Regions from separate parts of the Streptomyces sp. KR80 genome, predicted to be linked through region 1. Evidence: riboswitches for the same ligand, from Rfam matches in the RefSeq annotation. Region 1 holds a riboswitch; each other region holds the start of a gene.
The links. A riboswitch is a leader RNA that binds a small molecule or an ion and turns the genes downstream of it on or off. The one in region 1 is predicted to bind cyclic di-AMP.
Positions count from the first base shown of each region.

Region 2: another riboswitch for cyclic di-AMP. It lies ahead of ACTWQI_RS18340 (transglycosylase family protein); the one in region 1 lies ahead of ACTWQI_RS13175 (NlpC/P60 family protein).
Region 3: another riboswitch for cyclic di-AMP. It lies ahead of ACTWQI_RS00480 (M23 family metallopeptidase); the one in region 1 lies ahead of ACTWQI_RS13175 (NlpC/P60 family protein).
Region 4: another riboswitch for cyclic di-AMP. It lies ahead of ACTWQI_RS17585 (murein hydrolase activator EnvC family protein); the one in region 1 lies ahead of ACTWQI_RS13175 (NlpC/P60 family protein).

Region 1 covers NZ_JBQQCD010000007.1:122,859-130,002, reverse strand. The annotation lists gene ACTWQI_RS13185 (M23 family metallopeptidase) at 1-587, shown strand, start outside; gene pcrA (DNA helicase PcrA) at 636-3,116, opposite strand; cyclic di-AMP (ydaO/yuaA leader) riboswitch at 3,391-3,606, shown strand; gene ACTWQI_RS13175 (NlpC/P60 family protein) at 3,615-4,784, shown strand; gene ACTWQI_RS13170 (hypothetical protein) at 4,841-5,194, opposite strand; gene ACTWQI_RS13165 (NlpC/P60 family protein) at 5,450-6,511, shown strand; partial or broken gene ACTWQI_RS13160 (DUF397 domain-containing protein) at 6,542-6,634, opposite strand; gene ACTWQI_RS13155 (ATP-binding protein) at 6,688-7,059, shown strand.
Region 2 covers NZ_JBQQCD010000012.1:69,507-76,650, reverse strand. The annotation lists gene ACTWQI_RS18360 (TetR family transcriptional regulator) at 1-618, opposite strand, end outside; gene ACTWQI_RS18355 (acyl-CoA dehydrogenase family protein) at 765-1,991, shown strand; gene ACTWQI_RS18350 (TIGR03943 family putative permease subunit) at 2,013-2,762, opposite strand; gene ACTWQI_RS18345 (permease) at 2,759-3,799, opposite strand; cyclic di-AMP (ydaO/yuaA leader) riboswitch at 4,291-4,468, shown strand; gene ACTWQI_RS18340 (transglycosylase family protein) at 4,472-5,605, shown strand; gene ACTWQI_RS18335 (cupin domain-containing protein) at 5,741-6,238, opposite strand; gene ACTWQI_RS18330 (M23 family metallopeptidase) at 6,527-7,144, shown strand, end outside.
Region 3 covers NZ_JBQQCD010000001.1:101,696-108,839, reverse strand. The annotation lists gene ACTWQI_RS00490 (peptidoglycan recognition protein family protein) at 1-679, opposite strand, end outside; gene tgmA (putative ATP-grasp-modified RiPP) at 933-1,124, opposite strand; gene ACTWQI_RS00480 (M23 family metallopeptidase) at 1,550-2,341, opposite strand; cyclic di-AMP (ydaO/yuaA leader) riboswitch at 2,345-2,508, opposite strand; gene ACTWQI_RS00475 (GNAT family N-acetyltransferase) at 2,767-3,240, shown strand; gene ACTWQI_RS00470 (MalY/PatB family protein) at 3,316-4,476, shown strand; gene ACTWQI_RS00465 (hypothetical protein) at 4,545-5,102, shown strand; gene ACTWQI_RS00460 (hypothetical protein) at 5,161-6,633, opposite strand; gene ACTWQI_RS00455 (glycosyltransferase) at 6,951-7,144, shown strand, end outside.
Region 4 covers NZ_JBQQCD010000011.1:103,169-110,312, reverse strand. The annotation lists gene ACTWQI_RS17585 (murein hydrolase activator EnvC family protein) at 104-904, opposite strand; cyclic di-AMP (ydaO/yuaA leader) riboswitch at 919-1,072, opposite strand; gene ACTWQI_RS17580 (M16 family metallopeptidase) at 1,302-2,669, opposite strand; gene ACTWQI_RS17575 (M16 family metallopeptidase) at 2,696-4,051, opposite strand; gene ACTWQI_RS17570 (DNA gyrase/topoisomerase IV subunit A) at 4,287-6,740, shown strand; gene ACTWQI_RS17565 (CobW family GTP-binding protein) at 6,768-7,144, opposite strand, start outside.

The sequences.
Region 1 (7,144 bases):
CGCCCGACACGGGCGTCAAACCGGCCGCGGCGAACAGCAAGCTCGACACCCAGCTCGCCTCGCTCACCGCCGATGCCGACGACTTCGCCGACCGCGCCAGCCGTACCCAGGAGCGCCTCGACCTCAAGCAGCGCCAGCTCGCAGAGAAGAAACGCAAGGCGGAAGAGGCGGCCCGCCGGGAGGCGCTCCGGCCGAAGTACGCGCTGCCGGTTGAGGAGCAGGGGCTCAGCGCGTACTACGGCCAGGCGGGCGTCAACTGGATGTCGGTGCACAGTGGCATCGACTTCCCGGTCAGCTACGGCACGCCGGTGATGGCGGCGACCGACGGCACGGTCCGTACGCAGTACAACCTCTCGTACGGCAACATGGCCATAGTCACCGCCCCCGATGGCACCGAGACCTGGTACTGCCACCTCAGCAGCACCAAGATCCGCTCCGGCTCCGTCAAGGCGGGGGATGTCATCGCCTATTCCGGCAATTCCGGCAATTCCACAGGCCCGCACCTGCACTTCGAGGTACGGCCCGGCGGCGGATCGGCCATAGACCCTCTGGCCTGGCTCCGCAACCACGGCCTCGACCCGACCTGACCGGCCCGACCCACCCCCTCACAGCACTGGGTGGCACACCGGTCGGCTCTACAGCTTCTCCACCGGCGCATAGCGCAGCAGCAGAACCTTCGGCTTGTCGTCGCCGAAGTCGATCGTCGCCTTCGCGTCGTGTCCGCTGCCCGTCACCGACATCACGGTGCCCAGCCCGAACTGGTCGTGCGTGACCCGGTCCCCGACCGCCAGCGAGATCACCGGCCGGTCCGTGGCCTTCCGCGTCGACCACCCGCTCGGCCCCGCCTTCGAGCGCGCGGACGACGACAGCGACGAACCCAGCCCGGCCAGGGCGCCCGCCGACGCCGACGGCGTCGCAGGCCCCGAGCGGCGCCACTCCACATAACAGTCCGGGATCTCCTCCAGGAACCGCGAGGGCGGGTTGAACGACGGCTGACCCCAGGCGCTGCGCATGGTCGACCGGGTCAGATACAGCCGCTCCTGCGCACGCGTGATCCCGACGTACGCCAGCCTGCGCTCCTCCTCCAGCTCCTTGGTCTGCCCAAGTGAGCGCAGGTGCGGGAAGACACCGTCCTCCATGCCGGTCAGGAAGACGACCGGGAACTCCAGGCCCTTGGCGGTGTGCAGCGTCATCAGCGTGATGACCCCGGAGCCATCCTCGCGCTCGTCCTCGTCGGGAATCTGGTCGGAGTCGGCGACGAGCGCGACCTGCTCGAGGAATTCGGCGAGTGTGCCCGGGTTCTCCTCGGTGCGGTCCTGCTCGAACTCCAGTGCCACAGCGGCCAGTTCCTGGAGGTTCTCGATCCGCGTCTCGTCCTGGGGGTCCGTGGACGCCTGCAGCTCCGCCAGATAGCCGGAGCGCTCCAGGACCGCCTCCAGCACGGCCGCGGGCCCGGCGCCCGATTCGGCGACGGTGCGCAGCTCCTCCATCAGCGCGTTGAACCGCTTCACGGCGTTGGCCGAGCGGGCCGCCATCCCGTACGCCTCGTCCACGCGGCGGAGAGCCTGGGCGAAGGAGATCTTCTCGCGCAGTGCAAGGGCCTCGATCATCGCCTCCGCGCGGTCGCCGATGCCGCGCTTGGGCACGTTGAGGATCCGGCGCAGCGGCACCGTGTCCTCGGGGTTCGCGAGCACCCGCAGATACGCGAGAATGTCGCGGACCTCCTTGCGCTCGTAGAAGCGCACACCGCCGACGACCTTGTAGGGCAGCCCGACCCGGATGAAGATCTCCTCGAAGACACGGGACTGAGCGTTCGTCCGGTAGAAGATGGCCATATCGCCGGACTTCGCCTCGCCCGCGTCCGTGAGCCGGTCGATCTCGTCGGCGACGAACTGCGCCTCGTCGTGCTCGGTGTCGGCGACATAGCCGGTGATCGCGGAGCCCGCCCCGGCATCGGTCCACAGGTTCTTCGGACGGCGGTTCTCGTTCCGCTCGATGACGGCGTTGGCCGCGCTGAGAATGGTCTGGGTGGAGCGGTAGTTCTGCTCCAGCAGGATCGTGGTGGCCTGCGGATAGTCCTCCTCGAACTGGAGGATGTTACGGATCGTGGCCCCGCGGAAGGCGTAGATCGACTGGTCGGCGTCGCCGACCACGCACAGCTCTCCGGCGTGCTCATCGGTCCCCACCAGCTCGCGCACCAGCATGTACTGCGCGTGGTTGGTGTCCTGGTACTCGTCGACGAGGACGTGCCGGAACCGCCGCCGGTAGTGCTCGGCCACGTCCGGGAACGCCTGCAGCAGGTGCACCGTGGTCATGATGATGTCGTCGAAGTCCAGCGCGTTGGCCTCGCGCAGCCGCGACTGGTACAGCGCGTACGCCTCGGCCAGCGTCTTCTCAAAACCGTCGCTCGCCTGCCCGGCGAAGGTCTCCTCGTCGATGAGCTCGTTCTTGAGGTTGGAGATCTTGGCGCTGAAGGCCTTCGGCGGATAGCGCTTCGGGTCGAGGTCGAGGTCGCGGCAGACCAGGGACATCAGGCGCTTGGAGTCGGCGGCGTCGTAGATCGAGAAGCTGGAGGTGAAGCCGAGCTTCTTGCTCTCACGGCGCAGGATGCGGACGCAGGCGCTGTGGAAGGTGGACACCCACATCGCCTTCGCCCGGGGCCCGACCAGGGCTTCGACGCGCTCCTTCATCTCGCCCGCGGCCTTGTTGGTGAAGGTGATCGCGAGGATCTGGCCGGGGTGCACCCGGCGGGTGCCCAGCAGATACGCGATGCGGTGCGTCAGCACGCGGGTCTTGCCGGACCCGGCGCCGGCCACGATGAGCAACGGGGCCCCGGTGTGGACGACGGCGGCGCGCTGCTGCTCGTTCAGCCCCTCGAGCAGCGCTGCGGGGTCGACCGCGGGGCGTGCGGCACCGTCGCGGTAGTACGCGTCCCGGCCGCCGGGGTCCCCCGTGCCGGTGTGCGCCGGAGGAGCGTCGAAGCGCCCGCCGAAGAGGTCCGCCGGGATGTCCTCGGGCGCCCCGGCATCCTCGGGAGGCGGAGGAGGTTCCTCCGCACCCCGGTGTCCCGGATGCTCCAGATCCGCCAGAAAGCTGTCGTCGAAAAGGCTGCTCATCGCAGCCGAGTCTAGGCCGCCGGACCGACAGACCACGCCGCTTCCCGCTTCTCACCTCCCGGCCGTCGGGAGCCGTCGGCAGTGACGCGATCCGTAACGGAATGGCGTCTTGAGGACGCGACGCGTAACCGAAATCGACTGAAACGATCACAGCGCAAAAAGGTCACGAAAAGGTTTCGGGCATATCGAACATCAGCCTTCACAGCAGCCCCACAGGTTGGCTACCGTGCTCGATCAGGCGGCCCGCACCCCCCGCTGGCGACCGCGTCGGCACGGGCAGCCTCCGCTGAGTCCGGTCTGCCCACGTGGCATCCGGAGCCGGGGACCCGACCCCCCTCTTGTCGCGCACCTGGACGGGAGGGACCAGAACCACCGGGGTGAATCGGCCCGCACGCGCAGCGCCCAGAGCCCGCCGCGGACGGGTCGTAGGGCAACCTTCCGATCCGCCCGAACCCGACAGCTAACCCGGTAGGCGGTCCACGGAAGGAGTCGTGCGTCTTGCCGTCGCACCGCAAACCGCGGACCAACATTCTCGCCTCCCCCGGCTCGAGCCGAGCCGCCGTAGGCCTGACCACCGCGGCTCTCGCCGGCGTCACGCTGCTCTCCCAGAGCGCGCAGGCGGCGCCCCGCGAGCCCGCAGAGCCGAAGCCGCAGAGCATCGAGGACGTACAGAAGAAGGTCGACGACCTCTATCGGCAGGCCGGTACGTCCACCCAGGAGTACAACGCGGCCAAGGAGCGCGCCGACCGGCAGCGCACCAAGGTCGACGCGTTGCTCGACGACGTGGCGAAGCGCACGGACAGACTCAACGACGCGCGGCGGCAGTTGGGCAGCTACGCGGCCGCGCAGTACCGCAACGGCGGTATGGACGGGACCGCGACCTTCCTCCTCGCGGACAACCCGCAGGGCTACTTCGAGCAGAACCATCTGATGGACCGGATGACGGGCCGTCAGCGCCAGGTCGTCGAGGACTACCGCGACCAGCAGGAGGCGGCGGCGAAGCAGCGTGTCGAGGCCACCCGGAGCCTGGAGACGCTGTCCGAGTCGCAGCAGAAGCTGCGGACCAGCAAGGAGTCCGTGCAGGCCAAGCTCGCCGAAGCCCGCGAGCTGCTGTCGAAGCTGACCGCCGAGGAGAAGGCGCGGCTGGCGGCGCTGGAGCGCAAGAAGAAGGAAGAGGCCCGCCGCAAGGCCGAGGAGATCGCGCGGCAGCAGCGCGAGGAGCAGGCCCGCAAGGAACGAGAGCAACGGGAGCGTGAGCGCGAGCAGGGCGACGGCTCTCAGACCAGCCCCGGCACCGGGTCAGACTCGGACTCGTACTCAGCCAAGGCGGCCGAGGCCATAGCCTTCGCGCGGGCGCAGATAGGCAAGCCGTACGTGTGGGGCGCCACCGGCCCGAACTCGTACGACTGCTCCGGCTTGACCCAGCGCGCGTGGAAGATGGCAGGGGTGTCGCTGCCGCGCACCACGTGGGACCAGGTGGAGATCGGCACGAAGGTCGCCATGAAGGACATGAAGCCGGGCGACCTGATCTTCTTCTACGACGACATCAGCCACGTCGGCCTCTACATCGGCGACGGCCAGATGGTCCACGCCCCGAAACCCGGCGCGAACGTCCGCACCGAGTCGATCACGTACATGCCGTTCCACAGCGCCGTCCGCCCCGCGTAACTCACCGCAGAGCGCATGCGGAGCGCCCCGCCGACCCCGTCGGCGGGGCGCTTCGGTCAGACCCAGAGCACGGCGATGAAGATGTTCGCGACCGTCATCAGGCCGACCGTGCCGAAGGCGGCCTTGTCGGCCCGCTCCTCGTCCCGCTTGACGTAGACCAGGGCGAGGATGGCGACGAGCACCGCCAACTTCACGCCTATCTTGAGGTTGTTGACGGCCTCGCCGTCGGCCTGGTTCAGGCCGACCAGTGCGAGGCCCGTGACCAGCATCGTCAGTGCGCCGTGCAGCATCGCCGGGGTGAAGCGCGCGGTCCCGGCGCCCATCGCCTTCATCTGGGTGAGGAAGCCACCGAGGAGCGAGGCGATGCCGATGATGTGCAGAGCAACGAAGACGTTGATGAGTAGGTCCATGGCGCGGAGCCTAACCGGGCCCATAGCACCGGGCGCCGGTCAGGTTTGCCTCAATCGACCGCTCGGTCGCGCCCGCGCGGAGAACCGGCAGAGCCGGGGATTCACCCGCCTCTTCTGTTCAGGACCGCATCCAAACCTGCCAATCCCGGTCATCACGACACATGCCTGTAATCCCCGGGTCTAGCGTCCTTTCCCCAGGCGCCCTCCAGGCGTCCCCGGCGGCCGCCCCCCACGGCCCCGGTTGGCAGGGAAGGGATGGTGACGGCCGCCATGGCCGCGCACAGAAAGCCCAGACAACGCAGTACCTCAGCCCGTACGGCTGCGACTCTCGCCCTCGCCTCCGCGGCGAGCGCGACGCCCTTCGACAGCGCCGCGCACGCCGAACCCGCCCTCACTCCGGCTCAGGTGCAGGAGAACGTGGACCGCCTGCACCACGAGGCCGAGGTCGCGACGGAGAAGTACAACGGGGCGAAGGAGCGAGCCGATCAGGCAGAGCGGGAACTTGACGCGCTCCGCGAGACGGCCGCCCGCAGGACCGCGCAGCTGAACGCCTCCCGTAACGCGCTCGGTTCACTGGCCACCGCCCAGTACCGCGCCGGCGGCATCGACCCCGCGCTCCAGCTCGCGCTCTCCTCCTCCCCCGACCAGTACCTGGAGCGCGCCCAAGCGGTCGAGCGGGCCGGCAGCCGCCAGTCCGCCGCCATCGCCGGACTCCACCGCCAACTGCGCGGCATCGAGCAGATCCAAAGGCAGGCGGACGACAAGGTCGCGGAGCTTCGGCGCGACCAGGCCGAGCTGCGGAAGCACAAGCTCGCGGTGAGCCGGAAACTGGCCGAGGCGGAGCGACTGCTGAGCCGGCTGACGGCCGAACAGCGCGCGGCGATCCTCGCGCAGGACGGCCACGCGGCCGACGGCACGGCCCGCGCCACCCGCGGCGCCGCTCTCCGCGGCCCGGTCCGGGCACCGAACGAGCGCGCCGCCCAGGCCGTTTCGTACGCCCATGGCGCACTCGGCAAACCGTACGTCTGGGGCGCCACCGGCCCGAACGCCTTCGACTGCTCCGGCCTGACCCAGGCCGCCTGGCACGCCGCCGGCGTCTCCCTCCCCCGCACCTCCTACACCCAGATCAATGCGGGACAGCGCATCCCCCGGTCCGAGCTCGCCCCCGGAGACCTCGTGTTCTTCTACTCAGGCGTCAGCCACGTCGGCCTCTACATCGGCGGCGGCCAAATGATCCACGCCCCCCGCCCGGGCGCACCGGTCCGCGTCGCCCCGATCGACGAGATGCCGTTCGTGGGCGCGGCGCGCCCGGTGTAGCGCGGCAGCCCGAGGTCCCAAGCTCCGGGACTACGGGAGCGGCTGCCGGGCCGCGAAGTCGACGAACTCCGCCCATGCGGCGGGCGTAAAGGCCAACTGCGGGCCGGTCTGGTCCTTGGAGTCCCGGACGTGGGCCGCAGATCGTCGAGTGGCGGTTGACGCGGCATGCGCGCAGCGTGGGCAAGGCGAGGACGTTTCTGCGGGAACAGGCCTGCTCGTGGAAGATCCCGGACGAGACGGCGGAGACGGCCGTACTGCTGCTCAGCGAGCTGGTGACGAACGCGTGCAAGCACGCCCGGGTCTCGCCGGGCCGCGAGATCTGGGCGCGGTGCCTCCTCGTCGAGGACCGGATGCGCGTTGAGGTGTCGGACGCGAGCGGCGACTTGCCTCGGCCGCGCCAGGTGTCCCCCGAGGACGAGTCCGGCCGCGGCCTCACCCTCGTTGCTGCCCTCGCGAACGACTGGGGCGCCCATTCCCGCCCCTGCGGCATCGGCAAAACGGTGTGGTTCGAGCTCAGGCTCCGGGATCGGCCCATCTGCCTGCCCTGAGCGCACACCGAAGTGGCGCCTCCCCGGACGGAGAGACGCCACTTCGGTTTTCCAACGGCCGGGCCGGGTGGCCGGATCAGGGCCC
Region 2 (7,144 bases), on a different contig from region 1:
GCCCGCCGCGGCCAGCCGCCCCCAGAGCAGGTCCGCGAGGCTGCGCACCAACTGGTCGCGGGAGCAGGGCCGTTCCCGGAGCCACCAGTCACCGGCCGCGTGCATCATGCCCACGATGCCGTGCCCCCAGGCCCGGGCCAGCTCGTCGCCACCCGGTCCGAGGTCCACCCGCTCGGCGATGACCTGGGCGAGTTCCTCGCCCATCCGGCGGAGCAGCGGTGCGGAGTGACGGCCCACGTCGAATCCCTGCTCGCCGGGCTGTGCCTCGTCGGAGGGGTGCATGAGGAAGCGGTAGACCTGCGGCCGCGCCTCGATGGCGGAGAGATAGGTGTCGAGCGTGTTCTCGACGCGGTCACGGCGGTCGGCGGGGGCGTCGAGCGCGGCCCGCAGCCCGGCGAGCAGAGCGTCGGTGTGGCGCGCTGCCAGCGCCCGGTAGAGCCCGCCCTTGTCGCCGAAGTGCCGGTAGAGGATCGGCTTGGTGATGCCGGCCTCGGCGGCGATGGCGTTCATGGACGCGCCGGGGCCCTCGCGCAGCACGACCCGGTCCGCGGCCTCCAGCAGTTCCTTACGGCGCCGTTCTGCGGCACGCTGCTGATCGTCCCGCTGACTGGTCTCCATGGTCTCTCCCCGCCCGTGTGCAGTGGTGCCTGCGCGCAACGTAACACCTGGGAGCCGAGAAGATCGGATGGCGACGAGGAGTTGACACTTTCTACTAGCTGGTAACAGACTGTGGTTACCGCAAGTAACAGGCAGGTGGAGGGGACATGGCCGAGTTCACGCTCGAGCTCAACGAGGATCAGCAGACCGTCCGGGAGTGGATCCACGGCTTTGCCGCGGATGTTATGCGACCGGCGGCCGCCGAGTGGGACGAACGCGAAGAGACGCCGTGGCCGGTCATCCAGGAAGCTGCCAAGATCGGCCTGTACTCCCTCGACTTCTACGCGCAGCAGTACTTCGACCCGACCGGCCTCGGCATCCCCGTGACCATGGAGGAGCTCTTCTGGGGCGACGCGGGCATCGGCCTGTCCATCGTCGGCACCGGCCTCGCGGCGGTCGGCGTTCTGGCCAATGGCACCGAGGAGCAGGTCGGCACCTGGATCCCGCAGATGTACGGCGACGCGAACGACGTCAAGGTGGCGGCCTTCTGCTCCTCCGAGCCCGACGCCGGTTCGGACGTCTCCGCGATGCGCACCCGGGCGGTCTACGACGAGGCCAAGGACGAGTGGGTGCTGAACGGCACCAAGACCTGGGCCACCAATGGCGGCATCGCGAACGTCCATGTCGTCGTCGCCGTGGTCGACCCAGAGCTGGGTTCCAAGGGCCACGCCTCCTTCATCGTGCCTCCGAACACCCCCGGACTCTCCCAGGGCCAGAAGTTCAAGAAGCACGGCATCCGCGCCTCCCACACCGCCGAAGTCGTCCTCGAGGACGTCCGCATCCCCGGTCACTGCCTGCTCGGGGGTAAGGAGAAGCTCGACGAGCGCCTCGCCCGGGCCCGGGAGCGCGCGAAGACGGGCGGCGAGCGTGTTCGGAACGCCGCCATGGCCACCTTCGAGGCATCCCGGCCGGCCGTCGGCGCCCAGGCCGTCGGGATCGCCCGCGCCGCCTTCGAGGTCGCCCTCGACTACGCCAAGACCCGCGTCCAGTTCGGCCGGCCGATCATCGACAACCAGGGCGTCGCCTTCCAGCTCGCCGACATGCGCACCCAGATCGACGCGGCCCGGCTGCTGGTCTGGCGCGCGTCCTGGATGGCCACCGCGGGCAAGCCCTTCACCAGCGCCGAGGGGTCGATGTCCAAGCTCTACGCCGGCGAGGTGGCCAAGTCCGTTACGGCCCAGGCCATGCAGATCCTCGGCGGCAACGGCTTCACTCGCGAATACCCGGTGGAGCGTATGCACCGGGATGCCGCCATTTACACCATTTTCGAAGGGACCAGCGAGATTCAGCGTCTGGTCATCGCGCGCACCCTCTCGGGCATGTCCATTCGCTGATCCGGCAGCGGTCGCCCGCCGTCAGCCCGCGGGCGGTCTGGAGTCCGCGTACGGGTTCGCTGGCTCGGGGACGCGCCGGACCGTCTCGACGTCGAGTGCCGCCGCCGCGGAAGGCGTGCCCATGGTCCCCACTGGCCGCCAGGTGCCGGTCACCGTGACCCAGGAGTCGGCCGGCGGGGGAGCGGTGCCGTGCATCGCGACCTTGATCGACTGCGAATCGGCCGCACAGCAGCTCAGGATGAGCCGGGTCAGGTACCAGGTTCGGTCGTTGCCGGGTGTGACGAAGCCGGTGAGCCGCACCGTACGGCCCTCCAGGCTCCGGCCCCGGTCCTGCCGTGCGCGGGCCCGGAAGTCCGAGAGCCGTAGGGCGACCGGGGAGGTGTCGGGCAGCGGAGCGAACCGCGCCTGCGTCCCGGTCGTCCGGTCGGACTCGCGTGCGGCGGTGTAGGAGCCGAGCGCGGGCGGGGTGAAGAACAGCAGAGTGATCGCCGGGAAGAACAGCAGCCAGGCGATCCGCGGCCCACTGCTGTGATCGTGACCGTGCCCATGGTCCCCGTAGCTGCCGTCGGACTCCGCCGAGCGCTTGGTGAAGGGGAAGCCGTCCCGCGCGGCGCCGACCATTCCCAGGGCGACCAGCAGCACCCCTGAGACGATCAGCAGCGGCCGCAGGCCCTCCTTCACGTACCGCAGGTACACCTCGCTGAGGAGCGAGATTTGCAGGACGCCCGCGCCGGAGAGCAGAAGCAGCAGAACCTGGACATTCCGCCTCACAGGATCCACCACCCGACGAGTGCGCTGCAGGCGACGGCGACCAGCGTCGTCGCCGTTGAGAACCGGGCGGCGAACGCCCGCCCGAAGGTGCCCGACTGCAGGGCGATGAGTTTGAGGTCGACCATCGGCCCCACCACCATGAACGTCAGCCTGGCCGTGGGGGAGAAGCCGGTCAGCGAGGCGGCGACGAAGGCATCCGCCTCCGAGCAGACGGCGAGCACCACGGCCAGCGCCGCGAGGAAGGCGACGGACAGCCACGCCGACCCGGAGAAGGTGTCCAGCACCGAGTGCGGCACGGCGACATTGAAGGTTGCCGCGGCCATCGCCCCCAGGACCAGGAAGCCGCCCGCGTGCAGGAAGTCGTGCTGGAAGCCGAGCCGGAACTCCTCCCACCGGCTGTGCCCCGGCCGGTGCCCGCCGGTGCGGACCGGTAGCCGCAGCCACTCCGCACGGCCCAGCCGGATCCACAGCCACCCCATGACCACGGCCGTGATCAGCGAGGCGAGAAACCGCGCCACCACCATCTCGGGCCGACCGGGGAAGGCGACGGCCGTCGCGGTGAGGACGACCGGATTCACCGCTGGAGCGGACAGGAGGAAGGTGAGCGCGGCGGCGGGGGCGACCCCGCGGCGGATCAGGCTCCCCGCCACCGGCACCGACGCGCACTCGCAGCCGGGCAGGACGACGCCGGCGGCGCCCGCCACGGGAACGGCGAGCGCGGGCTTCCGGGGGAGGACCCTGCTGAAGACATGGGCGGGAACGAACGCGTTGATGGCTCCCGAGAGCGCCGTACCCAGCAGCAGGAACGGCAGGGCCTGGACCACGATCGCGACGCAGATGGTCCGCCACGCCTGTAAGGCGGGCGCGTTGAGGCCGCCGACCCCCTTGGCCACGGCGAATGCGGCACCGAGGAGGAGCGCCGTGGTAGCCGCGAGGGTCCACGCGGACTGGTCGAGGGATCTTCTCCGGGCTAGGGGTGCTCGGGGTGCCGGTGAGGTCACCAGCGAAGCGTCGATCAGCTCGTCCGCTCTCTCCACACCGACTCCGAAGGTTCGCGACCGGGGGCTCTCACGATAGTGGGCAGCGGCTTTCGCCTCGGTACGCCGGGCGGCGATAAGGGTTATTCATCCGATTCGCCGGATACATCCATGAGCACCAAAGAGGCTGCTAATAGCTTCAATACAGCAAACGTGAACACCTCTGCTAAATCGGACAATCGGCCCCAGGTGAGCCATCTCACAGAACAATCCTGTGTTCATGCGCTGCTGGGTGCACGAAAGGGGCACATCCCCCAACTCGGTTACAGCTCGCCGATGGTGAGGAGTCGTTCCGTAGTAATGCCTATCGCTCTCGGGCAAGGGGCGGCAGCGCAGCGTGACACCACGCCAAATGGATCTCCGATAAAGCAATCCGCGGAATACCCGCTACTTGTCGCGAAGAAATTGATGCGTCTAGTTTTGCGCTGCCTGCCCATCGAAAGGGTGGGCGGCCTTCTGCCGGAGCGCCGAGTCCTGCCGCCGGCCGAAGGAGAACCACAACGCACCACGGCAGGAGCGGGGGAACCAGGTAAGTGCCGTACCTCGCGAATTTGTGAGGCGCGGCTTGGGGTGAAGACGTGCCGCAGCGCAAGGCGCTGGTCAGGGCGCGGCCGGGCAACTCCAGCCCGAACCCGACAGCTCACCTCGCAGGCGTAGGAGAGGAAGATCCCTATGTCTGCACGCGGTCGTCACCGCCGTTACAAGCCAAGTCGAGTTTCCCGAGCCTATACAGCCGCCGCCGCGGGCGGCGCCGGTATCGCGCTCCCCTTCATAGGCGTCAGCCACGCGAATGCCGCCTCCGTCGACACCTGGGACAAGGTTGCGGAGTGCGAGAGCACCGGCAACTGGAGCATCAACACCGGCAACGGCTTCTACGGTGGACTGCAGTTCACCCAGGACACCTGGAACGAGTTCGGCGGCACCGAATACGCGCCCCGGGCCGACCTGGCGTCCAAGGAGCAGCAGATCGCCATCGCCGAGAAGGTGCTCGCGGTCCAGGGCCCCGGCGCCTGGCCGGTGTGCTCGGGCAAGGCCGGCCTGACCAAGGGCGGACCCGCGCCCGAGGTCTCCCCCCAGGGGAAGAAGGCGTCCGCCCCGGCCGAGAAGAAGGCCGAGTCCAAGCCCGCCGCTGACAAGGGTGGGGCGAAGCCCGAGTCGTACACCGTCGTCCCCGGCGACTCCCTCTACAAGATCGCCACCGCTGAGCAGGTCTCGGGCGGCTGGCAGACGGTCTACGAGGAGAACCGAGAGGTCGTCGGCGACAACCCGAACCTGATCTTCCCGGGTCAGAAGCTCTCCATCGGCGACGGGAAGGCCGAGGCCACGCCGAAGCCGCCGGCCCCCAAGCCCGCCGCTCCCAAGCCGGAGAAGCCGCGGCAGGAGGCGCCGAAGCAGAACGCCTCCGGCTTCACCGCGCCGGTCGACGCCTCGCCGAGCACCCCGTACCGCGCTTCCGGCGGCAGCTGGGCCAGCGGCTACCACACGGGTGTCGACTTCTCCGCCCCCACCGGCAGCATGGTGAAGTCCATCGGTGCGGGCGAGGTCGTCTCCGCGGGCTGGGGCGGCTCGTACGGCAACCAGGTGGTCATCCGCCACGTGGACGGCAAGTACAGCCAGTACGCCCACCTGTCCTCGCTGTCCGTCTCCCCGGGGCAGAAGGTCTCCGGCGGTGACCGGGTCGGTCTGTCCGGCTCGACGGGCAACAGCACGGGTCCGCACCTGCACTTCGAGGTGCGCACCAGCCCGGACTACGGCTCGGACATCGACCCGCTCGCCTACCTTCGCGAGCACGGCGTCACGATCTGAGCCCGCGACATCGGGAGGGCATCTGCCCCCTCTCCTCACGACTGAGGCGTCCGAACCTGGCGACGGGGGCGGGCGCCTCAGTCGTTGTCGTCACCCGCGCGTCCGCGTTCCGAGGGCGCGGCTGAGGACCCGTGGTCATGAGGCGCGGCACAGGGCGCGGATGAGTCCGGCGTGCAGGGGATAGCGCGCGGTCAGTTCGGCCTCGTCCCCGCCCTCGTAGTCGGCCGGGGTGAAACCGGGGGCCATCGTGCAGCCGAGGAGCGCGCGATCGCCGCCGGGGCGTACCCGGGCACCCATCCATGTGCGGCCCGGCACGACGAACTGCACGTGCTGTCCGGCGCGGACGTCCTGCCCGAGCACCTCCACCCGGGAGTCCCCGCCGGGCTCCAGCAGCAACAGCTCGACGGGATCGCCCAGGTAGAAGTGCCAGACCTCGTCGCGCGGCAGCCGGTGCATGGCGGAGAAGTGGCCGTCCTCGACCGACAGCAGGAGGAGGATCGCCGAGCCGGAGGGGATCCCGTCCGCCGACTCCGGTCCCGCCCAGGTGCGGCGGAAGAGACCGCCCTCCAGGGGCAGCGGTTCCAGGCCGTACATGAGGACCAGTTCGCCGGCCGAAGGGATGGGATCACGCATGCACTGCCTCCGCGCCACGCTCGTGTGTGATGGACTTCACAGTATTCGGTATTCCGCTTCATGCATTGCGCGCGGACTGCCGTGTTCCGGCCAGTTTCGCAAGCGCGGGCAGTTTCCTCGCATCCTTTCCTAGGGGAAACCGCGTCCCGCGAGACGATGGTCTTGATAGAAGCTGACGGCTTTTCAGGAGGCTTCCGGAACGAGGATCTTCGAAATACCGAGGCACTCTTGTGGCGCCGGGAATACCCGTCCTAGCCTTTCGTGCGCCCGCAGGAGAGGAAGCGCGCTATGTCCGCACGTGGCCGCCACCGCCGCCATCAGCCGAACCGCATATCTCAGGCCTCCCTCACCGTCACCGCCGGCGGCGCGGGCATGGCCCTGCCCCTCGTGGGCGTCTCCGGGGCGACCGCGGCACCCGCCGACACCTGGGACGAGGCCGTCGGGTCAGGCGGGGTGGCGCTGACGCGCGAAGGAGTGGGCCCCCGGGCCGCGTCCGCCGGTGCGGCAAGGGCCGATACTCCGGCCACGGGCACCGAACGGCCCGCCACCGAACGCCAGGAGCGCGCGAAGCCCGAGTCCTACACCGTGGTCAGCGGCGACACCCTGTTCACCATCGCACGGGTACGCGATGTCGACGGCGGCTGGGAGCGGCTGTACGAGGACAATCGCGAGGTTATCGGCGGCGATCCGGATCTGATCCTCCCTGGTCAAAGACTCGCGCTCGGGCCGAGGACCAAGCCGCCCGGCAAGCCGGGTGCCGCCACGTCGCCGAAGGAGACGAGGGCGCCTAGGACGGCACACAAGCCCCGTACGAAGCCGCAGCGAGTGGCCCAACCGGCTCCCCACGCCGCGGAGTTCACCGCACCCGTCAGCGGTGTCGGCCCGAGCACGCCCTACCGTGCGTCC
Region 3 (7,144 bases), on a different contig from region 1:
GCTCCGGCAACCGTCCGTAGAGCACATCGCCGGGGCACTCGGTGGAGTTGAAGTCCCGGTGACCCATGATGTTCTTGACCGGTCGCTTGTACTGCGCGACGATCCAGGCGACGAGATCGACGAGCGAGTCCCACAGCGCGTCTGGCACGTCGACGTTGGTGTAGAGGCCCTCGTTCTCGATGCCGATGACCTCGCTGTTGTGGTTCGCCACGTTGGCGCCCTGCACGTGCTGGGTGCCGCCGCGTACGACGTCCAGGCTTTGGTGCCGGCCTTCGAGGGCGTAACCGCCCCGGCTGATGGTGAACTGCTGTCCGGTGTCGGCCCAGCCGTTGGTATCCATGTGAAGGTTCTGGATGTCCCGGCAGATCTTCTTCGCGTGCTTCAGCGAATAGTCATTGCTGTTGCCGGGGTTGACCGTGTGGTGCACCACGACATAGGTGGGGACGTGATCGAGGATGACGATGTCGCTCGACGGAGGGCGCGCGCCCCACTCGGCGGTGGTGTAGATGCGCGGTTGCGGGGCGGCCTTCGTACGTGCCGCGCTCCGCGTACGGGCTGCTGTGTGCGGAGCGACGGCGCTCGCGGCGCCCGCCGTGCCCAGCCCGAGTGCACCGGCGGCGGATGCGGCGAGTCCACCGCGCAGCACGGCGCGCCGGTCGAGGTGTGGCCGTGCAGTCATGTCGGTCTCCTTCTGCAGCGTGGGGGGGAGTCGGCGACCGAGTGTCGGTAAGACAGTTGTGCCCGATGCATGGCCATGACAAGCGATGGGGTCGGATGTTCCTTGTTCTTAAACGGTGTAGTGGCGAGACCACGACAGCATGAGGTGCTGCCGGGACGAAGGACTCGTGCACCTCAGTACGAGCTGCGTGCGGGAAGGTGGCGGCTACGTCACGCCCTCACGCGGAGGAGCTGAAGGCCGACCATGACGCCCGTCAATCATCGAAATGCGTCTTGGAACCGGCGGTGGAGGTGGTGGTGCCGTATGCCTTCAGCAGAGCGTGGTCGCTGATGGCCGGGCGCCCGTCGGGCAGGACATTCAATTGCCGTGTGCGGTCATAGGCGTAAGGAATCACGACGGGCGGCTGCGCGGCCGGGCGGGCGTAGTTCAAGGCGAACGGTCTCATCACGTCTTCTCCTGCTGCCGGGAGGGGCGGCAGCCTCTGAAGTTGCCCATCGGGCAGGGGTGTCCAGCAGGGTGTGGGAGGTGGCGGCCATGCAGCCCGGTCGTCACCATGGCGGTCGGATCTCGACCACGATCGGCGAGCTGCCGACGCACGCGGCCACCGATCACGCTCGTGGTCGCAACGGCAGCCGCGGTGACATCCGGGCCCGCCGAGCCAGCAGCGACGTACGTCCCTGGCCCGGCACGCCGCCGAGGAGGCACGGCTCGCCCCGGCTAGTCGCTCTCACGAATGACGGGTGCCCCGGGTCTACGGCTGTGATCGCACCGTGTGCGGCTGCATTCCTTGGCCATCTGCGCGCACGAACCGGGCGTAGCCGACCACAGCACCGAGCCTGCCGGTAAATCTTCGATCCAGGGTGACCTGCATCAGGTCTTCACGCCGTGGTCCCGCAGCCAGTCCAGCGGGTCGATGGCCGAGCCGTATTTCGGGGTGGTGCGCACCTCGAAGTGCAGGTGAGGGCCGGTGACATTGCCGGTGGAGCCGGAGCGTGCGATGCGGTCGCCCTTGCCTACCGTGGTGCCCGATGACACATCGATCTGTGACAGATGCGCGTAGTGCGTGTACTCGCCGTCGTCGTGCCGGATGACGACCTCGTAGCCGAACGCGTCGTCCCGGCCCGTCGAGACCACGGTGCCGCCGGTGGCGGCCCTTACGGTGGTGCCGACCGGTACGGCGAAGTCCTGGCCGGTGTGGCCGTTGGACCAGAGGTCGCCGCTGTCTTCGAAGCCGGCGGTCAGGATGCCGCCGCTGACCGGGAGGACGGCGGTCGGGGCCGTCTCCTTCTTGTCCGAGCTGTACGAGGCTTGGGTGGCCGTCGTGGTGCTGGTGCTGGTCCCGGTGGGGCTGGTGTCGGTGGGGCCGTCGAGCGACAGTTTCTGTCCGATCGAGAGGAGGTCTGGGTCATCGCCTATGACGGACTTGTTGTCCTCGTACAGCTGCTGCCAGCCGCCCTCGATGCCTCGTTCCTCCGCGATGGTGGACAGGGTGTCGCCGGAGGCGACGGTGTAGGTGCCGCTGCCTCCGTCCAGGGCGTTGGCGGTACCGGCTCCGACAACCGGCAAGGCGAGGGTGGCGCCGGCGGCAGAGACGCGGCTGATGAGGCGCCGCGGGGTGCTCTGTGGGCGTGGGGCGCGGTGTCGTCCAACTGCAGACGTCATGGTGGCTCCGTACTCCGGACGCCTACGAGGTGAGCTGTCGGGTTCGGGCTGGAGGTTCGCCCGGCCGTGGGCTGTCACGGCTTCACCCCTAGCCGTCCGGTACGTACTCTCCGTACGGCGCGAGTGGGTCCCCCGCTCCTGCCCGGCGGTGTGGGGGTGACATGCTGCCGCGCGCCGGGGGCAGGATTCGGCGGTCCGGCCACGCGGTGTTCGTATTCGAACGCCGAGCACGTTAGAGGGGCCTTGGGGTCGAACACAAGCCTTTACAGGCGGATGCGCGATCAACTTGCTTTGGCGCGGTGGGAGTTCGGGATAGGTACGCACGATATCCCCGGCAAAGGGGGATGCCGGCGCAACGCGTTGGTTCGTTCATGCGGCCGGCTTCTCTCGTGAGGCGTCTGGTCGAACTGCGTCAGCATGTCGGTGTGAACAGCATCGCTATTCGTCCCGCCCTGCCCGATGATCTGGTCACTGTTGCTGAGCTTCGGTGGCAGTGGTTACTGGAGAAGGGAGAGACCCCGGTCACCTCGCGCGACGATTTCGTCGATCATTTCGTGACGTGGGCCCAGGAGGAGGCGTCCTCTCACCACTGCATGGTTATGGTCCGCGACGACGTGGTCATTGGCATGGCGTGGCTGGCGGTCACGCAGCGCGTGCCGAGCCCGCGTGCCCTCGAACGGTCATCGGGCGACCTGCAGTGTGTGTACGTGGTGCCGGAGGAGAGAGATACCGGCCTGGGTGGTCGGCTCATTGATGCGGTCTTGGCGCTCGCGCATGAACGTGGGCTTGAGCGTGTGACGGTTCACTCCAGCTCCCGGGCGATCTCGGCGTACTCCCGTCACGGCTTCGCCGTGTCCCCTCGACTGCTCCAGGCCGACGTTGCGCGCTCGAGCTCATGAGTGAACAGCTCTGCTGGGGCGCCGGGCGTTTGCTGTTCTGCGGCGGAGGCCGCCCCCCCCGGCATACTGATCCGCATGTCGTACGAGGAGCCCAATCCCCTGCGCCGGCTCTCCCTTGATGAGCTGCGCCTGCGTACCAGCATGAAGTGGCGGGCCTACCCGCCGGACGTGCTGCCGTTGTGGGTGGCGGAGATGGACGTACCGCTCGCCGAGCCCGTGGCGCGGGCGGTCTGCGAGGCGGTGGAGCTGGGGGACACGGGATACCCGACCGGGACGGAGTACGCCGAGGCGCTGGACGACTTCGCGCGGAAGCGGTGGGGCTGGGACGGCGTGGCGGTGGAGCGTACGGCGATCGTGCCGGACGTGATGCTGGGCATCGTCGAGGCGCTGAAGCTGATCACCGGGCCGGGGGACGCGGTCGTGGTCAACTCCCCGGTGTATCCGCCGTTCTACGCCTTCGTGGAGCACATGGACCGGCGCGTCGTCGAGGCGCCGCTGGGCGCGGGGCACCGGATCGACCTGGACGCCCTGGAGTCCGCGTTCCGGCAGGCCGTGGCGGGCGGTGGCCGCGCCGCGTATCTGCTGTGCAGCCCGCACAATCCGACCGGGACCGTGCACACCAGGGAGGAACTGGCCGCTGTGGCGGAGCTGGCCGGCAGGCACGGGCTGAGGGTGGTCGCCGACGAGATCCACGCGCCCCTTGTGCTGCCCGGCGCGGAGTTCGTGCCCTATCTGTCGGTGCCGGGGGCGGAGAACGCGTTCTCGCTGATGTCGGCGTCCAAGGGATGGAACCTGGCCGGTCTGAAGGCCGCACTGGCGGTGGCCGGGAGCACCGCGGCGACCGATCTGGCGCGGATGCCGGAGGAGGTGAGCCATGGGCCCAGCCACGTGGGCATCATCGCTCATACCGTCGCCTTGCGACACGGTGGTGGCTGGCTCGACGCGCTCCTGGTCGGCCTGGACGAGAACCGGCGACTGCTCGCCGAGCTGCTGGCGAGCCGGCTGCCCGGCGTACGGTACGAGCAGCCGCAGGGCACCTGCTTGGCATGGCTGGACTGCCGGGCGCTCGGCCTGGGGGACGACCCCGCCGCCGTCTTCCTGGACCGCGGCCGCGTCGCCCTCAGCAGCGGTACGGCCTTCGGCACCGGCGGCGCCGGGCACGTGCGGCTGAATCTGGGCGCCTCGCCCGAGGTGATCATCGAAGCCGTGCGCCGGATGGCCGGGGCCCTCGGCTGAGTATCAACGGGTTCGGCCGGTGGCTGCCCCCGCCCCCGTCAGGCGTACGCACGGAGCTCGAAGGCCTGGTGCACCGACTCAGCCGGACCTCGGGCATTGCGCTGCTCCACGGCGACCCGTGCCCGGGAAACGACCTGCACACCGTCGGCGGACTCCGCTTCATCGACTTCGAACAGGCGTCGTTGGGCAGCGGGTTGACCGAGCTCGCCTATCTGCGCATGGGCTTCCCCACCTGCTGGTGCGTGACGGCGCCGCGGTCGGCCGCCCTCGAGGAGGCCGAGGCCGCCTACCGCGCCACCTGGCACGCCTCGACCGGCGCGGGGCACGGCGCGGATCTTGACGCAAGCCTCGACGACGCTTGCGCAGGCTGGCTGCTACGAGGCGACGCACTCGTCGAACGCGCCCACAGGGGAACCGGAGATCACCTGGCCCGGCTCAGGCACGAGGACTGGATGTGCGGTACCGCGACCGCCCGTCAGAGGCTCGCCCACCGGCTGGGCGTCGTCGCAGGGTTCGCTGCGGGCAACGGACAGCTCGCCGGGTTGAGTGCCCTCTGCGCCGGCATACGGCTCCGCATGTCGGCTCGTTGGCCCGAACTGCAGCCTCTTCCGTCACGGCGCCCGTAGGGACCGAGCGCGCAGACGGAGCGGATGGGCGAATGGAGGAGGCCGGCCGGTGAACGGGTCAGCGCAGGAGCTTCCGCGGATCCGAGCGGAAGGTGGTGACCAGGGCCAGGCACAGGAGGGCGATGCCGATGCGGCCGGAGGCCTGGAGGAGGGGGCCGCGCAGGAGGATGAAGGCGTAGCCCGCGATCAGGGGGATGACGATGGCCGGGACGTTGCCCGGGCGCGGGTCGTCCACCGTGCGGAGCGTGTACCGGCGATCGGCGCGGGCGGAGAGATAGCCCAGGCCCAGGAAGCCGCCCGTCATGCCCAGCGGGCCGAAGTCCAGCCAGAGTTCGGCCCAGAGAGGGGAGGAGAGGTTGGTGTTGCTCATGCCCATCCACTGCCCCACCCGCACGCCCGAGTCCAGCGGCTTGCCGTGCCACACCGAGCGCGGCACGTAGAAGAACGCCGAGGCGGCCAGCTGGCGCCCGTACGCGTGGCCCGCACCGGAGTCGACGAACGTGATGGTGTTGGCGAACATGCCGATCTGGTCGTAGTCCTTGCGCACCAGCGGGTCGAAGACGGACGTGGACTCGAGCTGCCGGTGTCCGCTCTCGTCGTAGCGGAAGCGGTCCATGAAGGGGAAGAGGAGCAGGGCCGCGACGACGCCGGTGCACAGCGCGGCCCGGTACATCACCGGGCTCTTCGGAAACGCTGTGAAGAGCAGGGCGAACATCACGGTCAGGAACCAGTAACGCGGGTTGGAGACCGGGTTGTTGACCAGGGCGTTCACCCCGAGCAGGCCCGTCCACATCAGGATCACCGACGGGCGCCGCCGGGCGAAGCGGGAGGTGACCAGCCAGCGGGTGAGGAAGAGGAACGCCAGCAACGCCGGTACGGTCCCGAAGCCGCGCAGGAAGGCCGATCCGACGTGGGACTCGCCACCCCCGCTCACTCCGCTGGCCTGGATGCCCTCGCTGATCTCCTGGCGGCTGCTGAAGAAGACCGCCGGACCGCCCAGTTCGACCACGAACAGTGCGCTGGCCAGGTAGGCGAAGGCGACCAGCAGATAGAGCCTCCGGCGGCTGACGGACGCCGTACGGCGCGATCTGCGCGGGCGGAGCACCGGCCGGTGGCGGGCCAGCAGCACCCCCACGTCGTAGGCCACGCAGCCGCACAAGGCCAGGGCGATCGCCAGCACCAGATCGGAGCGGGTGCCGATCACGGGCGTGGGCGTCTGGCCCAGGACCCCCTGCGCCAGCGGGGCGACGCCCATCGCGACATAGCCGAAGAGCCAGAAGGACCCCTGGACCAGGCGGCGGCGCGCGGTGAGCGTCATCGCCGCGAGCCGGGCCCCGGCGTAGCCGGTGAGGACGAGTTGCAGCCAGTACGCCTCGTCGCGGACCCCTGGGCCGGGCTGTACGGCCACCAGTACCGGAAGGAAGAACACCAGGCCGAGCGCCAGCGGTACGGCCAGGGCGCGGGACAGTACGGCCCGTGGGGAGACCGGGGGAACGTTCACGACAGGAACGTCCACCGCAGCAACGTCCATACCAGGGAAGGCAGAAGGAGAGACAGAAGCGGAGGTAGAAGGGGAAACGGAAGGGGAGTCTTCGGTGGGCGCGGGGGCTTGGGCCGGACGCGCGCCCGGCGCGTCCGGAGTGGTCGTTACGTCGGCTGCCATCGCCCCCGCCTCACCCCCGGGCCCGAGGTCACGAGCCGTACGCCGCGCGCCCCCACATCCCCGCGAGCAGTCTAAGGACGCGGGCTCCCAAGGAACGGCATATCGGGAGATCCTGCCGCGCCGCCCACCCCCCGCCGTTACGCTGACCCAGCGATGCTGGGGAGCATCGGGGGGAGGACGTTTCCGTGAAGGTTCTGCATGTCGTCACATTGCACACACCGACCAACGACTTCGGCGGGCCCACGCGCGTGGCCCTGAATCTCTCCACGGGTCTGCGGTCCCGTGGCGTGGACGCGCGGATCGCCGCACTGGGCGATGGATTCGACGGTCCGCTGCCGACGTCGGTCGAAGGCGTACCGGCCTTTCTGTTCCAGGCGCG
Region 4 (7,144 bases), on a different contig from region 1:
GTTCAGGGACTCTATTGCAATGCGGTTGAATTTCCGACAGCGACGGCCCGGATATGGATATCTTTTGGCCAAAGGACCGGCCAGACGGGGCCTGGTCGGTGCCTCAGAGGCTCACGCCGTGCGAGCGGAGATATCCGATCGGGTCGATGTCCGAGCCGTAGTCCGGGGACGTCCTGGCCTCGAAGTGCAGATGCGGACCGGAGGAGTTGCCGCTGCTCCCCGACAGGGCGATCTGCTGACCGGGGGTGACACGCTCGCCGACGGAGACTCCGATGGACGAGAGATGGCCGTACTGCGTGTACGTGCCGTCGGTCATCTTGATCACGACGTTGTAGCCGTAAGCGCCGGCCCAGTCGGCCTCGACGACGGTGCCCGCCCCGACCGCGCGGACAGAGGTGCCCGAACCGGCGTGGAAGTCGACGCCGGTGTGGCTGCCGGAGGACCACGCACCGCCGGAGGCCCCGTACTGGGCGGAGACGTAACTCCCCTCGACCGGCAGGACGTAGGTGTTCAGGCGCTTGCGCTCGGCCTCGCGGGCGGCGCGCTCCTTCGCCTCGCGCTCCTTCTTGGCCTCGGCCTCGGCGGCGCGCCGTGCCTCCTCGGCTCGCTTCCTCGCCTCGGCCTCGGCCTTCGCCCGGGCCGCGGCTCGTTCGGCGGCCTCCTGCTGCGCCTGGGCCTGCCGCTCGATCGTGTCCTCGAGGGTGTCGCCGGCGACGATTGCCTGGCGCAGCCCGGTCTCCTCGGCTTCCGGTGCCTCGGCGGAGGGGGCGGCGAGCGCGGGCGTGGCGGCGAGGGAGGCGACGACGCCGGTGGCGGCGAGCGTGGCTATGCCCGCGAGGTTCGCGCCGGAGCGCGCAAGACGGCGAGGCCGGCGGTGCTTCCCGGCGGCACGGGTGAACGCCATGGGGCGGCGTACTCCTTTCCTTCCTTCTCGCCTACCGGGTTAGCTGACGGGTTCGGAGCAGGAAGGTCTCCTACGGGCCCTCTCGGAGAGGCACCCGATTCACCCCAGGGGACGTGGGTCCCCGGCTCCCCTGGCTCGCGCCGTACGGGGACTCGGCGATGGCTGCCCGGGGCCGCGGATGCGGCCGGTGGTCGGCCGGACAGCCGGACCGACGCTAAACGGGACATCTGTCAAGCACCAAACGGATACAGGGTTTTGTAGCGCACACCACAGAAGAACAGGCAGCCTCACCAACAAAACGGACAGGGGCCACACCACCCCAAACGGCCGTGCCCCGGCGCCGTGGAGGCGCCGGGGCACGTCATATCCCTGGAAAAGGGAGGATTCTTGGTGGCGGTCAGCCGCCGACGACCTTCACCTCGCCGATGCCGAGGGCCCGTACGGGCTCCTCGATGGCGGACGCATCGCCGACGAGGATGGTGACCAGACGGTCGACCGGGAAGGCGCTGACGGCCGCCGCCGTCGCCTCGACCGTGCCGGTGTCGGCGAGCTGGGCGTACAACTGGGCCTGGTAGTCGTCCGGCAGGTGCTGCTCGACCTGATCGGCGAAGGTGCCGGCGACCGCGGCCGCGGTCTCGTACTTGAGCGGTGCGACACCCACCAGGTTCTGCACGGCGACATCGCGCTCGGCGTCCGTCAGCCCCTCGGCGGCGAGAGTCCGCAGCACCTTCCACGCGTCCCCCAGGGCCGGGCCGGTGGAGGCGGTGTCCACCGACCCGCTGATGGCGAGCAGCGACGCGCCCGTGCCGTCCGGAGCAGATCGGAGCACCTGACCGAAGGCGCGCACGCCGTACGTGTAGCCCTTCTCCTCGCGCAGCACCCGGTCGAGACGCGACGTCAGGGTGCCGCCGAGGCAGTAGATGCCGAGCACCTGGGCGGGCCACACCCGGTCGTGCCGGTCCGAGCCGACCCGGCCGATCAGCAGCTGGGTCTGCACGGCTCCTGGCCGGTCGACGATGACGACACGCCCCGTGTCGTCGGCGGTCACCGGCCGCACGGGGCGGGGCTCGGCGGTCCCGCCGGTCCATGCCCCCAGGGTGTCGCCGAGCACCGTGGCCAGGTCGATGCCGGTGAGGTCGCCGACGACCACGGCGGTCGCAGTCACCGGCCGGACGTGCGCCTCGTAGAAGGCCCGTACGGCCGCGGCGTCGATCCGCTCGACCGTCTCCTCGGTGCCCTGTCGCGGGCGGGACATCCGGGAAGCGGCCGGGAACAGCTCCTTCGAGAGCTCCTTGGCGGCCCGCCGGGCGGGGTTGGCCTGCTCGTGCGGGATCTCGTCGAGCCGGTTGCGGACCAACCGCTCGACCTCGTTGTCGGGGAACGCGGGCGCGCGCAGGGCGTCGGCGAGCAGACCGAGCGCCTTGGGCAGCCGGGAGGCCGGGACCTCGAGCGAGACGCGGACGCCGGGGTGATCGGCGTGCGCGTCGAGCGTGGCACCGCAGCGCTCGAGCTCGGCGGCGAAGTCCTCGGCCGTGTGCTTGTCGGTGCCCTCGGACAGCGCCCGCGCCATGATCGTGGCGACGCCGTCCAGCCCCGAGGGCTCGGCGTCGAGCGGGGCGTCCAGGTTCACCTCCACCGCCACGACCTGCTGGCCGGGGCGATGGCAGTGCAGCACGGTCAGGCCGTTGGGCAAGGTGCCGCGCTGCGGGGCCGGAAAGGCCCACGGCTTGGCGACTCCGCCCTGTGGCTGGGGGTGGAAGGTCATCGTGCTACCAGTGGGGGTGGCGTCGTTCACTGGGCCGCCTCCTCTTCTACGGTCTCGTCGGCGGCCTGGCTGTCGGCGGGGGCGGTCGGCTCGTAGACCAGGACCGCGCGGTTGTCCGGGCGCAGCCGAGCGGCGGCCACCGCTCGGACCTCCTCGGCGGTGATGTCGAGCACCCGCTGGACGGCGGTGAGCGCCAGCTGCGGGTCGCCGAACAGCACCGCGTACCGGCACAGCTGATCGGCGCGGCCGCCGACGGTGGCGAGCTGGTCCAGCCACTCGCGCTCCAGCTGCGCCTGGGCCCGCTCCATCTCCTCGGAGGTGGGCCCGTCTTCGGCGAAGCGGGCCAGCTCCTCGTCGACCGCTGATTCGATGTCCGGGATCTCCACACCGCCGGAGGCCTTCACGTCCAGCCAGCCGAGGGACGGCGCGCCGGCGAGGCGCAGCAGACCGAAGCCCGCGGCGACGGCCGTACGGTCGTGGCGCACCAGGCGGTTGTGGAGGCGGGAGGACTCGCCGCCGCCGAGGACCGTGAGCGCCAGGTCGGAGGCGTCCGCCGCGCGGGCACCGTCGTGCGGGAGGCGGTAGGCGCACATCAGGGCACGGGACGGGACCTCCTCCTCGACGACCTCGCGCAGCTGCTCGCCGATGACGTCCGGCAGTGAGCCGTCACGCGGCTCCGGCTTGCCGTCGTGGGCCGGGACGGTGCCGAAGTACTTCTCGATCCAGCTGAGCGTCTGCTCCGGGTCGATGTCACCGACGACCGACAGCACCGCGTTGTTCGGCGCGTAGTAGGTGCGGAAGAAGTTCCGCGCGTCTTCCAGGGACGCGGCGTCCAGGTCGGCCATCGAGCCGATCGGGGTGTGGTGGTACGGGTGGCCCGCGGGGTAGGCCATGGCGATCAGCCGCTCGAAGGCCGTGCCGTACGGCACGTTGTCGTAGCGCTGGCGGCGCTCGTTCTTCACCACGTCCCGCTGGTTGTCCAGGCTCTGCTGGTCGAGCGCGGCGAGCAGGCTCCCCATGCGGTCGGCCTCCAGCCAGAGCGCCAGCTCCAGCTGGTGGGCAGGCATGGTCTCGAAGTAGTTCGTCCGCTCGAAGCTGGTGGTGCCGTTGAGGGAGCCGCCGGCGCCCTGGACCAGCTCGAAGTGGCCGTTGCCCGGCACCTGGGCGGAACCCTGGAACATCAGGTGCTCGAAGAGGTGCGCCAGGCCGGTCCGGCCCTTGACCTCGTGACGGGAGCCGACGTCGTACCAGAGGCAGACCGCGGCGACCGGGGTCAGGTGGTCCTCGGAGAGCACCACGCGCAGGCCGTTGGCCAGGCGGTGCTCGGTCGCTGTCAGGCCGCCGGAACCGGCCTGTTGCGTGGCCGTGTGACCCATGGGCATGTACGTCCCTTCGATCGCGGGTGTGACTGCAGGTCGTGAACAGTGCTGCCACTGTATGCAAGCGCGCTGCCACCTGGCGAAGTTCCCGTACCGTGCGGAGCTCACACGGGTCGCGGACCACGTTGTCGGCGGGTGGGTCCACAATGGTCCGCGTCAGACCCTCCCTCCCCTCGCCGCCTTCGGCGCAGGGAGGGGCCAGGACCCGCTCAGGCAGTTCTAAGGAGCAGCAGCCGCGATGGCCCGCCGCAGTACGAAGACCCCGCCGCCGGACGAGTTCGAGGAGCGCATCCTCGACATCGACGTCGTGGACGAGATGCAGGGATCCTTCCTGGAGTACGCCTACTCGGTCATCTACTCGCGTGCGCTCCCCGACGCCCGCGACGGCATGAAGCCGGTGCACCGCCGCATCGTGTACCAGATGAACGAGATGGGCCTGCGCCCCGACCGGGGCTATGTGAAGTGCGCCCGGGTCGTCGGCGAGGTCATGGGCAAGCTGCACCCGCACGGCGACGCCTCGATCTACGACGCGCTGGTGCGCATGGCGCAGCCCTTCTCGATGCGGCTGCCGCTGGTCGACGGGCATGGGAACTTCGGCTCGCTGGGCAACGACGACCCGCCGGCCGCGATGCGGTACACCGAGTGCCGGATGGCCGCCGCGACGTCCCTGATGACCGAATCGATCGACGAGGACACCGTCGACTTCGCGCCGAACTACGACGGGCAGGAGCGGGAGCCCGCCGCCCTGCCGGCCGCGTATCCGAACCTGCTGGTCAACGGCGCCTCCGGGATCGCTGTGGGCATGGCGACGAACATGCCCCCGCACAACCTGGGCGAGGTGATCGCCGCGGCCCGCCACCTGATCAAGCACCCGGGCGCGGACCTCGAGACCCTGATGCGGCACGTTCCCGGTCCGGACCTGCCGACCGGCGGGCGGATCGTCGGCCTGAGCGGGATCCGGGACGCCTACGAGACGGGGCGCGGCTCCTTCAAGATCCGTGCGACCACGACGGTGGAGAACGTGACGGCCCGGCGCAAGGGCCTGGTCGTCACCGAGCTGCCGTTCACCGTGGGTCCCGAGAAGGTGATCTCCAAGATCAAGGATCTGGTCAACGCGAAGAAGCTGCAGGGCATCGCGGACGTCAAGGACCTCACCGACCGCACGCACGGCCTGCGTCTGGTGATCGAGATCAAGAACGGCTTCCACCCCGAGGCCGTGCTGGAACAGCTCTACAAGTTGACGCCGATGGAGGAGTCCTTCGGCATCAACAACGTCGCGCTGGTGGACGGGCAGCCGCTGACGCTGGGCCTGAAGGAGCTGCTGGAGGTCTATCTGGACCACCGCTTCGACGTGGTGCGGCGGCGCAGCGAGTTCCGGCGCGGCAAGCGCCGCGACCGGCTTCACCTGGTCGAGGGTCTGCTCGTCGCCCTGGTCGACATCGACGAGGTCATCAGAATCATCCGGTCGAGTGAGAACGCGGCGGAGGCGAAGGAGGGTCTGATCGCCCGCTTCTCGCTGAGCGAGGTCCAGACGCAGTACATCCTGGACACCCCGCTGCGCCGGCTGACCAAGTTCGACCGGCTGGAGCTGGAGGCGGAGCGCGACCGGCTGGGCGTGGAGATCGAGGAGCTGACCCGGATCCTGGAGTCCGATGCGGAGCTGCGCAAGCTGGTGTCAGGCGAACTCGCTCAGGTGGCGAAGAAGTTCGGCACCGAGCGGCGCACCGTACTGCTGGAGTCGGGAGGCGCCACGGAGCCGACGGTGCCGCTGGAAGTCGCCGACGACCCGTGCCGGGTGCTGATGTCCTCGACCGGGCTGCTGGCCCGTACGTCGAACGGCGAGCCGTTCCCCGAGGAGGGCACGGCCAGACGGGCCAAGCACGATGTGATCGTGTCGGCGGTTCCGGCGACGGCGCGCGCCGAGGTGGGCGCCGTGACCTCGGCTGGGCGGCTGCTGCGGCTGTCGGTGATCGACCTGCCGATGCTGCCGGAGACCGCCACCGCGCCGAACCTCGCGGGAGGCGCGCCCCTCTCGGAGTTCCTCTCCCTGGAGGCCGACGAGACCGTCGTCTGTCTGACGACGCTGGACGAGTCCTCACCGGGCCTGGCGCTCGGCACCGAGCAGGGCGTGGTCAAGCGGGTGGTGCCCGACTATCCCGCCACCAAGGACGAGTTGGAGGTCATCACCCTCAAGAAGGGCGACCGCATCGTCGGCGCGGTGGAGCTGCGCACGGGTGAGGAGGACCTGGTCTTCATCACCGACGACGCCCAGCTGCTGCGCTACCCGGCCTCGCAGGTCCGGCCGCAGGGCCGCCCGGCGGGCGGGATGGCGGGCGTCAAGGTGGGCTCCGGCGCGAAGGTGATCTCCTTCACCGCGGTGGATCCGGCGGCCGAAGCCGTGGTGTTCACGGTGGCCGGTTCCCGGGGCACTCTGGTCGGCACCACGCAGGGCACGGCCAAGCTGACCCCGTTCGACCAGTATCCGCGCAAGGGGCGGGCGACCGGCGGCGTGCGCTGCCAGCGCTTCCTCAAGGGCGAGGAGTGCCTGGTCCTCGCCTGGGCCGGCGCCACGCCCGCCCGTGCAGCGACAGCGAACGGATCCCCGGCGGACCTCCCCGATATGGACCCGCGGCGCGACGGGTCAGGGGTATCGCTGGCGAAGGCGGTAGCGGTGGTGGCCGGGCCGGTGTAGTCAGCGCGTTCCCCTGCTGTACGGCGGTCATGACGCCTGCGCGTAGCGCAGCACGCCCCACATGCTCTCGGGGCCGGCCTTCTCCGGGCCGGTCCCGGTGCATGCCGCAAGCCCGCTGTGCAGGGCACCGGCGTCGATCCCGGAACCGATCATCACCAGCTGGGTGGTGCGCCTCTCGCCTCGCCCCCAGGGCGAGGGGTAGAAGCGGAGGAAGTCGCCGACGGCGTGCAGGGTGAACTTCTGCCGGTGTCCGGTCACCCCGAAGTGGACGAAGCCCTTGATGCGGTAGAGCCCCTGGGGCCGGGCGTCGAGGAACTCCATGAGGCGGCGCGGGTCCATGGGGTCCTCAGAGGTGAACTCCACGCTCTCGTAGGCGGCGTGGAGATGACCGGCGTGCTGGTCGT